One region of the Enterobacter cloacae complex sp. R_G8 genome, then DNA from elsewhere that is predicted to be linked to it. Evidence: predicted binding sites of a transcription regulator. Region 1 holds the regulator's gene; the other holds the start of a gene.
The links. Region 1 encodes CRP, which controls carbon source genes, mostly activating them, when cyclic AMP is high. Its sites were predicted from a motif close to ATGTGANNNNNNTCACAT; they were not measured.

Region 1 (7,883 bases):
CTCCCTGTTCGCCTACATGCACTACGGCGTGACGCCGGATATTCTGACCAGCGCCAAAGCGCTCGGCGGCGGCTTCCCGGTCAGCGCGGTGCTCACCACCCAGGAGATCGCCTCCGCCTTCCACGTTGGCTCTCACGGCTCCACCTACGGCGGAAACCCGCTGGCCTGCGCCATCGCCGGTGCGGCGTTTGATATCATCAATACGCCGGAGGTGTTAAGCGGCGTTCAGGCGAAGCGCGAGCTGTTCGTGAAACATCTGCAGCAGATCGACGAAACGTACGATGTCTTCAGCGAGATCCGTGGTATGGGACTGCTGATTGGTGCAGAGCTGAAGCCGCAGTACAAAGGCCGCGCACGCGATTTCCTGCACGCCGCTGCTCACGAAGGGGTGATGGTGCTCAACGCTGGCCCGGACGTGATGCGCTTTGCGCCGTCGCTGGTGGTCGAAGAGAACGATATTGAAGATGGATTAACCCGCTTTGCCGCGGCGGTGGCGAAGATCGTTAAAGGCTAATATTCGGTTCGCTTTAACCGCCGCGTTAACCAGATGCCGTGATGCGGACGCTGACGCCATGCCACCGACGAAATGGTGTGCATGGTGTTCAGATGCCCCAGAATACGCTGCAGATGCTGCTCCAGGGTGCTCATTGGCCCGTGGGTGAGCGTTTCCGGCGCTTCCAGAATGTTCGAATCCCCCGATTCACCCGGTGCGTCATACTCCAGGCGCTGCTGACACCGCTGCAGGGCAATCTCACACGACTGCAAATAGCGCTGCGCCAGGTCCGGTGTCAGCATGGTATGTTCACGCGCCAGCGTGGTCATCGCGTTGATATGTTCGACGATGAACTGGCTGTGCGTCACCCAGAGCTTCATATCCGCCAGATAGTGCGAGTTAAAGCCGGGCTCCTGCATCGCCTGATTCAGCGAGTTGAACAGGGCGTTATGCGCCTGGTTGACCTTCATCCGCTGATACGCCAGCGGGGAGGGCTGCGGATCGTCGCTCAGGATCAGGCGGATAGCCTGCTGGTCGGCCTCCAGCGCGTCGTGGGCGTTCTGCCTGAGCAGGCCGCTTTGCCATTGTGGCCACAGCCAGACCATTCCGCCAAAGGCAATCAGGCAGCCAATCAGTGTATCGATAAGCCTGGCGACAATAAATTGTTCGCCATTGAGCGTAAGCAACTGCAGGGTGTATACCGCCGTGACCGTAAAGCCCACCATCGCCCAGCCGTAGTTCTTGCGGATGATCAGGTAGCTCACCAGGGTAATCAATAGCATGCCTGCCAGCGTATAGCCTTCTGGCACGTGGAAGTGCAGCGTTACGCCCGCGATAATCAACCCCGCCATGGTTCCGCCCGCCCGGTGCAGAATACGCACCCGCGTGGCGCCGTAGCCGTTCTGGGTGACAAACAGTACCGTCATTAATATCCAGTAGGGTTTGGGCAGATGGAGCGCCATGCCCATCAGGCTGGCGATGCTCAGCATCACGCTAATCCGGGCGGCGTTGCGCAGGGCGGAAGATTTAAACGAGAGATAGCTTTTAAGTGCAGGCAGCAGCGGCAGGCGCTTTTGCTTATCCGCCATCAGGTCACGAGGATAGAGCGGGCGCTGGGTACGCAGCACGCGGGCAATACGGCTGAAGTGCCAGGCGGCAAACTGACCCACCGGGTTATCCTCGTGCTGGCGGGCGATCTTCTCCAGTGCGCCGAGTTGCTTGTCCATGTTAAAGCGGGTGGGATAGCGGTGATAAAGAATGTCGTCGGCCAGTACCCGCAGACGTGCGGACACGGTCTGCGCGTTCCAGCGGATCACCGCTTCGGCATGGCTGCGCTCCACCAGCTTTTGCACCTCCTGCGGGTGGTGCAGGCTCACAGAGATATGCTCCTGCAGATCCAGCCCCACCTGGAAGGTGCGCAGCAGCCGTTTGTATTCGTGGTTCTTGTTGGCGGCCAGCATGTGCAGTTGCTGGTAGCACTGGCTTATCAGATCCACCACCTTCTGCTGGCGCGTCAGCAGCGGCGGCAGCGATTTTTCCGGGTCGGTATGCTGAGTCAGCAGCGTGTATTTGGCTTCGCAGTACTCTGCGAGCTGGACATAGAGCAGGCTCAGGGATTCACGCAGCGGCTGTTCCCGCCACAGCCAGAACCAGAACCAGTTAAACAGGCCATACCATAGCGTACCGAGGGCGTAGATCAGCAGCGGTTCCCATACCGGCATGTTACCTGCGAGACTGAGGGTAAAGATGGCCGCAATGAGTGAGGCGGGCAGTAAACGCGCGTGCAGCGAACTGATTTCGGCGGTCACCCCCAGCGTCATCGCCAGCACGCTCAGGATCAGCGGCAGCGGAATATCGCGGGCCAGCAACAGTTGCACGGCGAGGCTACACCCGGCAAACAGCGAACCGCCAATAATCAGTCGTTTGAAAAAACGCTTATGCGGGGTGTCGAGACCGGCAATATTGCAGCAGGCAGGTACGAGAGAGAACAGCAGCCCTTGTTGAAGATGTCCAAGGATCAGGCCCACGGCCACAGGAAGGCACAACACCAGCGTTTGTCGCAGTGCGTAGTTAACTTCCGGGTGATAAATCAGCCTGCGCCACATGAGGAGTAGAGACAAAAACGGCGTGACACCTTGCGATGGCACGCCGTTTTATCGGGATTAACGGGTTCCGTAAACCACGATGGTTTTACCGTGGGCGGAGATCAGGTTCTGATCTTCCAGCATTTTCAGGATACGGCCCACTGTTTCACGGGAGCAACCGACGATCTGACCAATTTCCTGGCGGGTAATTTTAATTTGCATGCCGTCAGGGTGAGTCATGGCGTCTGGCTGTTTCGCCAGGTTCAGCAGCGTTTGCGCGATACGGCCGGTCACGTCCAGGAAGGCGAGGTTACCCACTTTCTCTGATGTGACCTGCAGACGGCGAGCCATCTGCGAAGAAAGACGCATCAGGATGTCAGGATTAACCTGAATCAACTGACGGAATTTCTTGTAGGAAATTTCAGCCACTTCACATGCTGTCTTTGCACGAACCCAGGCGCTACGTTCCTGGCCTTCTTCAAACAGGCCCAGTTCACCGATGAAATCGCCCTGGTTCAGATAAGAAAGGATCATCTCTTTCCCTTCTTCATCTTTGATCAGCACTGCCACCGAGCCTTTGACGATGTAATACAACGTTTCCGCTTTTTCACCCTGGTGAATCAGCGTGCTCTTCGATGGGTACTTATGAATGTGGCAATGAGACAAGAACCATTCGAGAGTCGGGTCTGTTTGCGGTTTGCCAAGCACCATGCGCTGTTATCCTCTGTTATAAGCTGTCACCAGAGTCATAAGATGCATCCGGACTCTGGGGTTGCAATCGAATTCTTACCCATACCTGGGAAGTCGGCTGTCGTAACGTTTCGCAGCCAGTAAAGTTTGATGTCCTCTGCATACATGTGTAACGTCAATGTATTACTGTAGCATCCAGAGTGTTTTAGCATAGCTTTCGCCGCGTGTCTCCTGGTGTCTCGCTTCAGCATGACGCAGGTCGCCTTCCATTGCGAGAAATGTAACGCACGCGTAATCTGTCACCAAAAATGCAACGTTGGAGTTAATGAATATGCAAGCGCGCGTGAAATGGGTAGAAGGTTTAACGTTCCTGGGCGAGTCCGCTTCAGGACACCAGATTTTGATGGACGGTAACTCCGGCGATAAAGCACCCAGCCCAATGGAGATGGTGCTGATGGCGGCTGGGGGATGCAGCGCGATTGACGTGGTGTCGATTCTGCAAAAGGGCCGTCATGATGTGACGGATTGCGAAGTTAAGCTCACGTCTGAACGTCGCGAAGAGGCGCCACGCCTGTTCACCCACATCAACCTGCACTTTATTGTCACCGGGAAAGAACTAAAAGATGCGGCCGTTTCACGCGCGGTCGATCTGTCAGCGGAGAAATACTGCTCTGTGGCATTGATGCTGGAGAAGGCGGTAAAAATTACCCATTCGTATGAAGTGATCGAGGCGTGATTGATGGGGCATCACGCGTGTTGATGCCCTCACCCTAACCCTCTCCCACTGGGAGAGGGAATATGATTATGCGATCTGTTTCCCTTCCATCAACCGCTGCACCAGCGGCGTCATGATCAGCTCCATCGCCAACCCCATTTTTCCGCCGGGCACCACTAACGTATTCATGTGAGAAATAAACGAACCCTGCAGCATCGCCAGCAGCCAGGGGTAATCGATGCCGTCGAGATTACGGAAATGGATCACCACAAAGCTCTCATCCAGCGACGGGATACTTTTGGCCGCGAACGGGTTAGAGGTGTCCACCGTCGGCACACGCTGGAAGTTGATGTGGGTGCGGGAAAACTGTGGTGTCAGATAATTGATGTAATCTTCCATTGAGCGCACAACCGAATCCATCACCGCCTCACGCGAATGGCCGCGCTCGCTGATGTCTCGCGTCAGCTTCTGGATCCACTCCAGGTTAACGATTGGCACCACGCCGACCAGCAGATCCACATGTCGCGCCACGTCGTGATGCGGCGTCACCACGCCGCCGTGCAATCCTTCGTAAAACAGCACGTCGGTAGGTTCCGGCAGCGGCTGCCAGGGAGTAAAGGTGCCCGGGACCTGGTTCCAGGGAACGGCTTCGTCGTAGGTGTGCAGATATTTGCGGGACTGGCCTTTGCCGCTTAGGCCGTACTCCTGAAACGTTTGCTCCAGCAGGCCGAAGTCATTGGCCTCCGGGCCGAAGTAGCTGATGTGTTTGCCCAAATCGCGCGCTTTGCGGATGGCCATGTCCATCTCCGGGCGCGTATAGCGGTGAAAGCTGTCGCCTTCGACCTCCGCCGCACGGAGATTCAACTGGGCGAAAATCTTGCGAAACGCGAGGCTGGTGGTGGTGGTTCCCGCACCACTCGACCCCGTAACGGCAATAACCGGATGTCTGGCAGACATAGCAACTCCCTGACTGGAAAGGTTGAAAGATCAGCCGTGAAACGCGTTGCGGGGCATGATATTGACCGTCTCATGCAGTTCAGACCACACCAGCACCACGTCGCCGCTTTTAAGCTGGCGTTTAACATCGTTGACCTTTTGCTCAAGCGAGCGTTCATGTTCACCATAATCGGTGCCTTCACGCAAGACAAAGCTTTCAATCAGATTATCGAGCGTTTCGGGCGCCAGATCCTGCCAGGGGATAATCATGTTGCACCGTCCAGGTAAGGGGTTAACCAGTCAGGAATGCGCGTCTCCAGCCACATTTTCGGGCGACGCAGCGTTCCGCCGACAAACCCCACGTGGCCGCCGTGCTCGGTCAGCTGATAGTGAACGTTGTCGGGCAGAAATTCCTGTGCAGGGATGGAGTGATGATCCATAAACGGGTCATCTTTCGCGTGAATGATCAGCGTCGGCTGAGTGATCTTGCTGAGCAGCGGCATGGCGCTGCACTGACGATAGTAGTCAATGGCATCGGCGAACCCATGAATTTTGGCGGTGATCAGGTCGTCGAACTCACGAATGCGGCGGACCTTTTTCAACTGACGCAGGCTCACCGGAAGGGTATCCGGATAGGCCTTCAGCTTGCGCGCCGCATTGGCTTTCAGCAGGTTGAGCAGGTAGCGCTGATAGACCCGGGAAAAGCCTTTCTCCATGTGGTAGCTGCACTGCTCCAGCATAAAGGGGGCAGAGACAATCACCGCAGCATTCAGCGGCACCGCGTCACCCTCTTTAGCCAGCAGACAGGCCAGCATATTTCCGCCGAGCGAATAGCCCACCGCCGCCGTCGGCACGGTACCGAAATTCTCCCGCAGCCAGTGCAAAAACCAGGTGCCATCTTCAGTTTCGCCGGAGTGATAGATGCGTTTCTGGCGATTCGGCTCGCCGCTGCATCCCCGAAAGTGCATCACCACGCCCAGCCAGCCGCGCGCTTTTGCTGCCTGAATTAACCCATGTGCATACGGGCTGTGCAGACTGCCTTCCAGACCGTGAAACACCACCAGACGGGGTTTGTGGCGCGCCTGTTCGGGAGCTTCGCTCCAGGCGAGATCCAGAAAGTCACCGTCCGGCAAATCCAGCCGCTGCCAGTGCGGGGTGAACTGCACCTTGCGGCGGATCAGGCGCGGCAGCATGGTCTGCAGGTGGCAGTTGGCCACGCCGCGCATGGGCACGAACTCTGTGCTGTCTTCGGCGGTGAGGTCGAAGTCTGATGGAATGATTTGGGTCATAAGGGTGATGCTGATTCTTGTCGGAAATTTACGATACTTTCCGAATTGTACCCCGTTTAGCCTGGTTTGCCGAACCATGAACTGATCCCGATCACAAATATTTACCTTGATTATTACTCTCAGGCTAATGATTCCACTCTACGCTTAATTGATGCCTTTCTCGCCTGGGTGCAGACTTTACTCAGCGTTAAGCAAATCAAAATGATGTGCTGAATCAGGAGGTTAATAATGTTATCTGGGCAAATACCCACCCGGCAATGGAACACCCGACGCAGCGAAAAAGCGCGTCGTCTGGCCTCCGTACCGGTGCAGGGCAAGGTTCTGCCAACCGGCGATCTTGTCGCCATGCTGGAAAAGCTGATCGCGCCAGGCGATAAGGTCGTTCTGGAAGGCAACAACCAGAAGCAGGCGGATTTTCTTTCCCGCTCGCTGGCCGAAGTGAACCCGCAAATTGTGCATGACCTGCACATGATCATGCCAAGCGTTGGCCGCAGTGAACATCTGGATATCTTTGAGAAGGGCATTGCCCGTAAGCTGGACTTCTCCTTCTCCGGCACGCAGAGCCTGCGCATCTCCCAGCTGCTGGAGGATGGTCAACTCGAAATCGGCGCCATTCATACCTATATCGAACTGTATTCACGTCTCTACGTTGACCTTTCACCAAACGTGGCGCTGATTGCCGGGTTTAAAGCAGACCGCAAAGGCAATCTCTATACCGGGGCAAGTACCGAAGATACCCCGGCGCTGGTGGAGGCCGCCGCGTTCCACGATGGAATCGTCATCGCACAGGTTAACGAGCTGGTGGACGACGAATGCGACCTGCCGCGCGTCGATATTCCTGGCTCCTGGATTGACTACGTGGTGGTGGCCGACAAGCCATTCTTTATTGAACCGCTGTTTACCCGCGACCCGCGCCTGATCAAACAGGAACATATCCTGATGGCGATGATGGCCATCAAAGGCATCTACGCTGAACATCAGGTGCAGTCCCTGAACCACGGGATCGGGTTTAACACCGCGGCAATTGAGCTGCTGCTGCCCACCTACGGTGAACAGCTCGGCCTGAAGGGCAAAATCTGTAAACACTGGACGCTGAACCCACATCCGACACTGATCCCGGCGATTGAAAGCGGCTGGGTGGAGAGTGTGCACTGCTTCGGCGGCGAACTGGGGATGGAAGAGTACATCCGCGCCCGTCCGGACGTGTTCTTCACCGGTGCTGACGGCTCCATGCGCTCCAACCGCGCCTTCTGCCAGCTGGCGGGCCAGTACGCCGTGGATATGTTTATCGGCTCCACCCTGCAGGTGGATGGTTACGCCAACTCCTCAACGGTGACCCGCGGTCGTCTCTCCGGCTTCGGCGGCGCGCCAAACATGGGCCATGATCCACACGGTCGTCGCCACGCCACCCCGGCCTGGCTGAACATGATCACCGAACCAGATCCGATGCAGCGCGGTAAAAAACTGGTCGTGCAGATGGTGGAAACCTTCCAGGCGGGCGTGAAGCCTACCTTCGTGGAAAAACTGGACGCCGTTGACGTGGCGAAAGCCTCCGGCATGCCGCTGGCACCGGTGATGATTTACGGCGATGACGTCACCCACGTGCTGACGGAAGAGGGGATTGCCTACCTCTACCGGGCAAAAGATCTGGAAGAGCGTCGCGCCATGGTCGCGGC
Region 2 (7,883 bases), 630 kb from region 1:
CTGCGGTGAACCCGGCTTTGTGATCCGGCAGATGCAGCCAGCCGTGGTGGCTTTTGATCACGCCGCTTTCACGCATGTTTTCTATCAGCAACAGCACCAGCGCATCGTCTTCCATGGGCAGCGCCATACGACGCAGGCGCTCGCGCCCCGGGCCAGGCTCATCCTGATGCTGTTCATGGTAGGTGGCGAGCGTATTCAGTACCTTACGCTGCCAGCACGCCGCAACCGGCGCGTTCAGCAGGTTATTACCGGCCTGGATAAATCCCGGCTGCTGGGTCAGCGGGAGCAAGCCTTCGTTGCTGAGCTGACGTGCCCAGGCGAAGTCGGTCAGGTTCACCGCACCGCGTTCAAGATGCACCTCCAGCGCAGCCTTGTCATTGCTGGCCTGCGCCAGTGCCGACAGCCACTGCAAATACTCCGGTTTACGCTTCCCGCGACGCGGCGGGTTGAGCGTCACCACCCGCGCCCCGGCCAGCGTTTCCCGCGCCGAGATATCACGCAGCACCAGACGGTCATTATCTGCCAGCCAGAGCGGCGTATCGAAAACCAGTTCAGCGAGATCGTTTTCCAGCAGCGACACACGCCCGGTGATATGGCTGGCCGCATGGTGGATATGCAGCGGCTGCCACTGGCTGAGCGGGATATGCGTCTGCAGGGAGACAATCACCCGCTCAGACGGTTCTGGCGGCGCCTCAGACAGCAGCCAGTCGCCGCGGTTTAGCTGCGCTTTCTCCGCATCGCCGGCAATATTGAGGGCGATACGCTGCCCGGCATGAGCGTGTTCAACGGGCTGGTTTTGCGCATGCAACCCGCGCACGCGCATCGGTTTGTTAACGCCCGTCAGCCATACGGTATCGCCCACCTTCACTTCCCCACTCAGGGCGGTACCGGTCACCACCAGACCCGCCCCTTTCACGGTAAACGCCCTGTCGATGGCCAGACGAAAGCGGTGATGGCTGGCATGTTCTCGCGACGAGAGCTGCTGCAAATGGTGGCGAAGTGCGTCGATCCCGCGCCCTTCTGTGGCGACCGTTTCAAACAGCGCAGCATCGGTAAAGCCATATTCGCGCAACGTGGCCTGCACCGCCTCGCGCACCTCGTGAATACGCGTCGCGTCCACACGATCGGCTTTGGTCAGCGCCACGGTCAACTGTGGGTTGCCCGTCAACTGCAGGATCGCCAGGTGTTCACGCGTTTGCGCCATAACGCCGTCATCACAGGCCACCACCAGCAGGGCATGGTCAATACCACCGACCCCCGCCAGCATGTTGGAAAGAAACTTTTCGTGGCCGGGGACGTCAATAAAGCCCAGCACGCGGCCATCGGGCTGTGGCCAGTAGGCATAACCCAGATCAATGGTCATACCGCGCTTTTTCTCTTCCGGCAGGCGATCGGCATTAACGCCCGTGATGGCCTGCAACAAGGTGGTTTTTCCGTGGTCAACATGACCGGCGGTGGCAATAATCATTTCAACAACATCTCCAGAAATCGCTCTTCATCTTCAAGACAGCGTAGATCCAGCCACATTCGGCCATCGTAAATTCGCCCGATAACCGGCGTAGGCAGGGCACGCCAGCGCGCAGAGAGCGCGTCAAGCCTGCTGCCGCGGCCATCGCGCGGGGTGAAGGTCAGGGCCGCGCTGGGCAGCCGATCCACCGGTAACGAGCCACTGCCAATTTGCGACTGGCAGGACTCAATGCGCACGTCGAAATCGGCGTAATGCGACGCGACATTGGGCAACAGTAACTCGGCCTGCGCGCGAATCGAGGCGGCATCGCGCGTTAACAGACGCAGCGTTGGCAGGCGTTCCGCCAGTTTCTCCGGGTGGAGATAGAGTCGCAGCGTCGCGTCCAGCGCGGCAAGCGTCATTTTATCGGCGCGCAGGGCGCGCTTGAGCGGATGCTGCTGCAGCTTCGCAATCAGCTCACGCTTACCGACAATGATCCCGGCCTGCGGCCCGCCCAGCAGTTTATCGCCAGAGAAACTGACCAGGCTAACGCCCGCCGCAATCATCTCCTGCACCATCGGCTCTTTCGGCAGACCATACTGGCTTAGATCCACCAGCGAGCCGCTGCCGAGATCGGCAATCACCGGCACATTCAGCTCGCGGCCAATCGCCGCCAGCTCAGCCTCTTCAACGGTTTTGGTGAACCCTTCAATATGATAATTACTGGTGTGGACCTTCATCAGCAGGGCGGTGTTTTCATTAACCGCCGCACGGTAATCTTTCGCATGGGTCCGGTTAGTGGTACCCACTTCCTGCAGGGTACAGCCCGCCTGGCGCATCACGTCCGGGATGCGAAACGCGCCGCCAATCTCCACCAGTTCGCCGCGCGAGACAACCACCTCTTTGCCGCTGGCGGTCGCTGCCAGCATCAGCAGGACCGCCGCCGCGTTGTTATTCACAATGCAGGCATCTTCAGCACCGGTGAGCTGACAAAGCAGATCCGCCAGGGCCCGATCACGATGCCCGCGTCCTGCACCGCCGAGATCGTACTCCAGCGTGACAGGCGAACGCATGGCCTGCGTTACGGCGTCTACCGCCTCTTCTGCCTGCTGCGCACGCCCGAGATTGGTATGCAGGACGGTCCCCGTCAGGTTAATCACCGGGCGCAACGCGCTTTGCCCTTTCTCAACCAGCCTCTGTTCCAGCGCCTGCTCCCACGCCACGCACCAGCCGGGCAAGGTATTTTCTGCCTGAATATGGCGCCGGGCCTCGTCCTGAAGCAGACGTAACATCTCAACCGTTGCGGTATGGCCGAACCGCTCGACAGCGGAATGAATAAGGGGTTCTCGAAGAAGTCGGTCGGTAGCAGGGATCTGGCTGTACAGGGAATGATGAATAGTCATGAAAGCGCCTGGCGAGTAAATATCATCCCCCCTCCCGACGGGAGAGGGAGTTAACATGTGGAGGGATTGTACCGCCTCCTGACGCGAAGTGTTATAACCCGCGTCAAGCCTTTGGCGGTTCGGTACGGGCGAAGCTCTCGCGCTGGAAGAGCGTTTCGGCGAGCTTCACCAGCAGTGGACGGTCGACGCACCAGCCCGGAGAGACGCGACGAAAGTTGAGATAACCAATGGCGCAGGCGATAGCGATCGTCGCCAGATTCAGGCTATCCGTTGCAATTTTGCCCTCCTGGATGAGCTGCTCGCACCTGTCCAGGCTGCGGCTGATTTTCTCACGCTGGCGCAGCAGCTCCGTTTCCGACTGCTGAGCAACGGGCCTTGCCTGCTCGCGCACGGAAGTTAACGCCGCATCCATGATGCCATCGGCCAGGGCTTCAATTTGCTTCACTGCCAGGGCCGCCTTCGGATCTGCCGGTAACATGGCTGGCGCAACGCCGAGTAGCTCGATGTACTCAGCGATAATCGGGGAATCAAACCAGTATTCGCCCTCGTCCGTTACCAGTGCCGGGACTTTCCCCAGCGGGTTGTACTGCGCAACGCCGTTTTCGGCGTTGTACGGCTGTTCATTAACGAATTCAAATTCAATCCCTTTCTCCAGCAGGAGAATCGAGATCTTTCGCACGAAGGGACTGGTGTAGCTGCCGATGAGTTTCATTGCCTGATCCTTGATGCCAGAAAAAGTCAGTATGGATCAAGCGCTGAAAAAAGGGCAGGTATGCATGTCGCATTCCTGCCCGGCGAGGATTAATGATCAAGATAGAGATAGTGCATCCAGCTGGTCATGCGCAGCAGGACTTTACGCATCACCGAGACGTGCGCAAAATGGTCGGAATAGACCGCCACCTGCGCGTAAATACCGTCCGGCAACGCATCCACCTCGGCGTTCGGCTCCAGTTCTATCAGCGCCTGCACGCCATCCGTTCCCGGTGTCACCGTTAACGACTGTAGCGCCCCCTGTGCCTGATACGAGCCCCCTGGCACCACCGGCAGAATGCTGGTGAGCTTGCCAGAGAAGACCTGCCCCGGCAGAGCGTTAAACACCACTTCCGCTTCATCGCCCGGCTTCAGACGCAGCAGCGAGTTCTGACGGAACTGGGCCACAATCTGACGTTTCTGTTCAGGAATAAAGACCATAACCGGGCGCAGCGGCAGCGCGGCGGCATACGTTCCTGGGCGAATCAGCACCTGGGTGATGTAGCCATTGCTCGGCGCACGCACCACGGTCTGATCCAGGTTGTATTTGGCTTCGGCCAGCTGGGCGCGTAAAGAGGCTATCTGCGACTGTTCGCCGTTCACCATGCTGTCCAGCTGGCTTTTGATCTGCGTCTGTTCCGCCACAGAGCCTTTTACCAGCGCATCCTGTGCCAGATAGTTCTGCCGCGCGTTGTCGATATCGCTTTCAGAGAACGGGTTTACCTTCGCCTGGCTGCCTTTCAGGTAGCGCTGGTAATCTTTATACAGACGGTCCCGCTCCGCGGAGACCCGCGTGGTGTTGGCTACCGCTTCCGACAGCTGTGCTTTGAGCACGTCAATATTGTGCGTCGCGGTCACCAGGTCGGCCTGCAGTCTGTCGACACGAGCCTGATAGCGACCTGGATCAAGTTTAAATAACACTTCGCCTTTTTTAATGAGCTGGTTATTTTTATCGGTGACTTCGCTGACCACCCCGGTCACCTGCGGCGTAATCGGAATAGAAATAACCGCCTTTTGCGCCGTAAACGTATACGGGTGGTTATAGTTCATTAATAAAATGAGACCCGCCACGATAAATACCCCGCCTAATGTGGCGGTGGCGAGCGTCCACTGGTTAACCGGAATACGAAATATTTTAAAAATCGCCCAGGCAAACGCCACGTAGGTCAAAATAATCAACAGATCCATAATTAGCGCTCCAGCGTTTTCGTATCAGCAGTGGGCTGTACCGCTGCCAGCTTTTGTTCTAATTCGGCCACGCGTTTGGCCAGCGCATCCATACCTGGCACCTCATCAGGTTTGGTGATGTGGTTTTGCATGCCCCAACCGCGATCTTCCCGGTACAATGTGGCCCAGATCCACAGGAACGGCCAGATGGCATGGAGCGTAAACAGGCTAATCCAGCCCGCCGTGTGAATCGCATCGGCATGGGGATGATTACGCTTTTTGGCCATATTATAGGGGATGTCATGAATGGCGATGATTCCGTAAAAAAGAACCAGAAATACAAAAATCAATACGCCCAGCGCGAAATAGTTGAGAAACATATTCTCCTCACTTAAACAACGTCAACTCATTAAATTAATAAAACAGTACGCAACCTAATTAATTTATTTTTAAACATAAAAGGTATGCGGGTAATTTCAGAGCCGGGGAGTATCGTTTTTTATAATATCTCCATGCAAGTTTATAAACGTGTCAAAATATATCCTGAATAATAATATACTTAACCTTACATTATGAGCGTAATCCAGGTTTTAACTTTTCGCCATACCCCATCTTAAAAGTGGTTTTTTAGCTTTATGTGTGTGTCGTAATCATCCTGGCGTTGAATCGCAGAGCAGAATTTGTCAGCGATCACATCCGGAGAAATCTGCATAAAAATTTTTTGTGAATTCAATCACAACTCGAAAACAAACTCGCGACAACCAAATGTGATTCACATCACAAAAACAGGGGTGTTTTGCCGATTTTCTCCCCATTGTGTTTTTTTTAGACTGTGATTTTGTGATTCAGATCACCTAATTACACGTCACACCCCCTGCGTTTACGTGATTGCGATCACACAATTTTTCGCTGTCTGGACAGTTGAACGATTCAGTGCCAGATTTCACAGCATCAGAACAGGGCCCGGCTACCTCTGCCGCCTCATTAACAATAAACCTCGGGCCACAAGCCTAAGCGTAAACAGAAGAAGGGGTGTTTTATGTCATCCGATTTCAAGATCAAAGTTCAAAGCTTTGGTCGTTTCCTCAGCAATATGGTGATGCCAAATATCGGCGCGTTTATCGCGTGGGGTATCATCACTGCATTATTCATTCCGACAGGGTGGTTGCCTAACGAAACGCTGGCGAAACTTGTTGGCCCCATGATTACGTATCTGCTGCCGCTGCTCATCGGTTATACCGGTGGTCGTCTGGTGGGCGGTGACCGTGGTGGCGTAGTGGGTGCCATCACCACCATGGGCGTTATCGTCGGTGCGGATATGCCGATGTTCCTCGGTGCGATGATTGCCGGTCCTCTGGGTGGCTGGGCGATTAAGAAATTCGACGTCTGGGTTGATGGCAAAATCAAATCCGGCTTCGAAATGCTGGTGAACAACTTCTCTGCGGGCATCATCGGGATGATCCTCGCGATTCTGGCGTTCCTTGGCATTGGCCCGGCGGTTGAAGTCCTGTCCAAAATTCTGGCGGCGGGCGTTAACTTTATGGTGGCGCACGACATGCTGCCGCTGGCGTCTATCTTTGTTGAACCGGCGAAAATCCTGTTCCTGAACAACGCCATCAACCACGGTATCTTCTCACCGCTGGGTATTCAGCAGTCTCATGATCTCGGCAAGTCCATCTTCTTCCTGATTGAAGCGAACCCGGGTCCGGGTATGGGCGTTCTGCTGGCGTACATGTTCTTTGGTCGCGGCAGCGCGAAGCAGTCTGCTGGCGGTGCGGCTATCATTCACTTCCTGGGCGGTATTCACGAAATTTACTTCCCGTACGTGCTGATGAACCCACGTCTGATCCTGGCCGTTATCCTCGGCGGTATGACCGGTGTGTTCACCCTGAGCGTGCTGGGTGGTGGTCTGGTTTCTCCGGCGTCTCCGGGTTCTATCCTGGCGGTACTGGCTATGACGCCAAAAGGTGCCTATTTTGCTAACATCGCGGCTATCTGTGCGGCAATGGCGGTCTCCTTCGTGGTCGCTTCTATCCTGCTGAAAACCAGCAAAGTGAAAGAAGATGACGATATCGAAGCGGCAACCCGTCGTATGCACGACATGAAAGCCGAGTCCAAAGGCGCAACGCCGCTGTCAGCGGGTGATGTTTCTAACGACCTGAGCCACGTGCGTAAAATCATCGTTGCCTGTGATGCCGGTATGGGTTCCAGCGCAATGGGTGCCGGCGTGCTGCGTAAGAAAGTGCAGGATGCGGGCCTGACCAACATCTCGGTGACCAACAGCGCCATTAACAGTCTGCCACCGGATGTTGACCTGGTGATTACGCATCGCGATCTGACCGAACGCGCCATGCGCCAGGTACCGCAGGCACAGCATATTTCGCTGACCAACTTCCTCGACAGCGGCCTGTACACCAGCCTGACCGAACGTCTGGTGGCCGCCCAGCGTCACGAAGACAACGAAGTGAAAGTGCGCTCCAGCCTGCAGGACAGCTTCGACGAGAGTAACGCCCACCTGTTCAAACTGGGTGCGGAGAATATCTTCCTCGGCCGTACCGCAACGACCAAAGAAGAGGCCATTCGCTTTGCCGGTGAGCAGCTGGTAAAAGGCGGCTACGTTCAGCCTGAATATGTCGACGCGATGCTGGAACGCGAAAAACTGACACCAACCTACCTGGGCGAATCCATCGCGGTGCCGCACGGTACAGTGGAAGCGAAAGACCGCGTGCTTAAAACCGGCGTGGTGTTCTGCCAGTATCCTGATGGCGTGCGCTTCGGTGAAGAAGAAGACGACATCGCCCGTCTGGTGATTGGTATCGCCGCGCGTAACAACGAGCACATTCAGGTGATTACCAGCCTGACCAATGCGCTGGACGATGAGTCCGTCATTGAGCGTCTGGCCAATACCACCAGCGTGGAAGAAGTGCTCGCGCTATTGAACAAATAACTGTACTCCTCCCTCTCCCTCCGGGGAGAGGGCTAGGGTGAGGGGTAAACGTTCCTCACCCCAGCCCTCTCGGGTAAAAACATTGATAAAGGTTAACACTATGAAAGCATTACATTTTGGCGCAGGTAATATCGGTCGTGGCTTTATCGGCAAACTGCTGGCAGACGCG

Region 2: a site for CRP is predicted at 5,533-5,550, ahead of NQ842_RS23340 (PTS mannitol transporter subunit IICBA). Genes of this name have one in related genera too.

Annotation. Positions count from the first base shown of each region.
Region 1 covers NZ_CP102246.1:621,961-629,843, forward strand. Annotated here, with positions in the region: gene NQ842_RS02845 (aspartate aminotransferase family protein) at 1-514, shown strand, start outside; gene NQ842_RS02850 (YccS/YhfK family putative transporter) at 511-2,598, opposite strand; gene crp (cAMP-activated global transcriptional regulator CRP) at 2,656-3,288, opposite strand; gene NQ842_RS02860 (OsmC family protein) at 3,599-4,003, shown strand; gene NQ842_RS02865 (phosphoribulokinase) at 4,070-4,939, opposite strand; gene NQ842_RS02870 (YheU family protein) at 4,970-5,188, opposite strand; gene NQ842_RS02875 (hydrolase) at 5,185-6,207, opposite strand; gene mdcA (malonate decarboxylase subunit alpha) at 6,436-7,883, shown strand, end outside.
Region 2 covers NZ_CP102246.1:4,944,271-4,952,153, forward strand. Annotated here, with positions in the region: gene selB (selenocysteine-specific translation elongation factor) at 1-1,468, opposite strand, end outside; gene selA (L-seryl-tRNA(Sec) selenium transferase) at 1,465-2,850, opposite strand; gene NQ842_RS23325 (glutathione S-transferase) at 2,954-3,562, opposite strand; gene NQ842_RS23330 (HlyD family secretion protein) at 3,652-4,788, opposite strand; gene NQ842_RS23335 (DUF3302 domain-containing protein) at 4,791-5,147, opposite strand; gene NQ842_RS23340 (PTS mannitol transporter subunit IICBA) at 5,807-7,714, shown strand; gene mtlD (mannitol-1-phosphate 5-dehydrogenase) at 7,815-7,883, shown strand, end outside.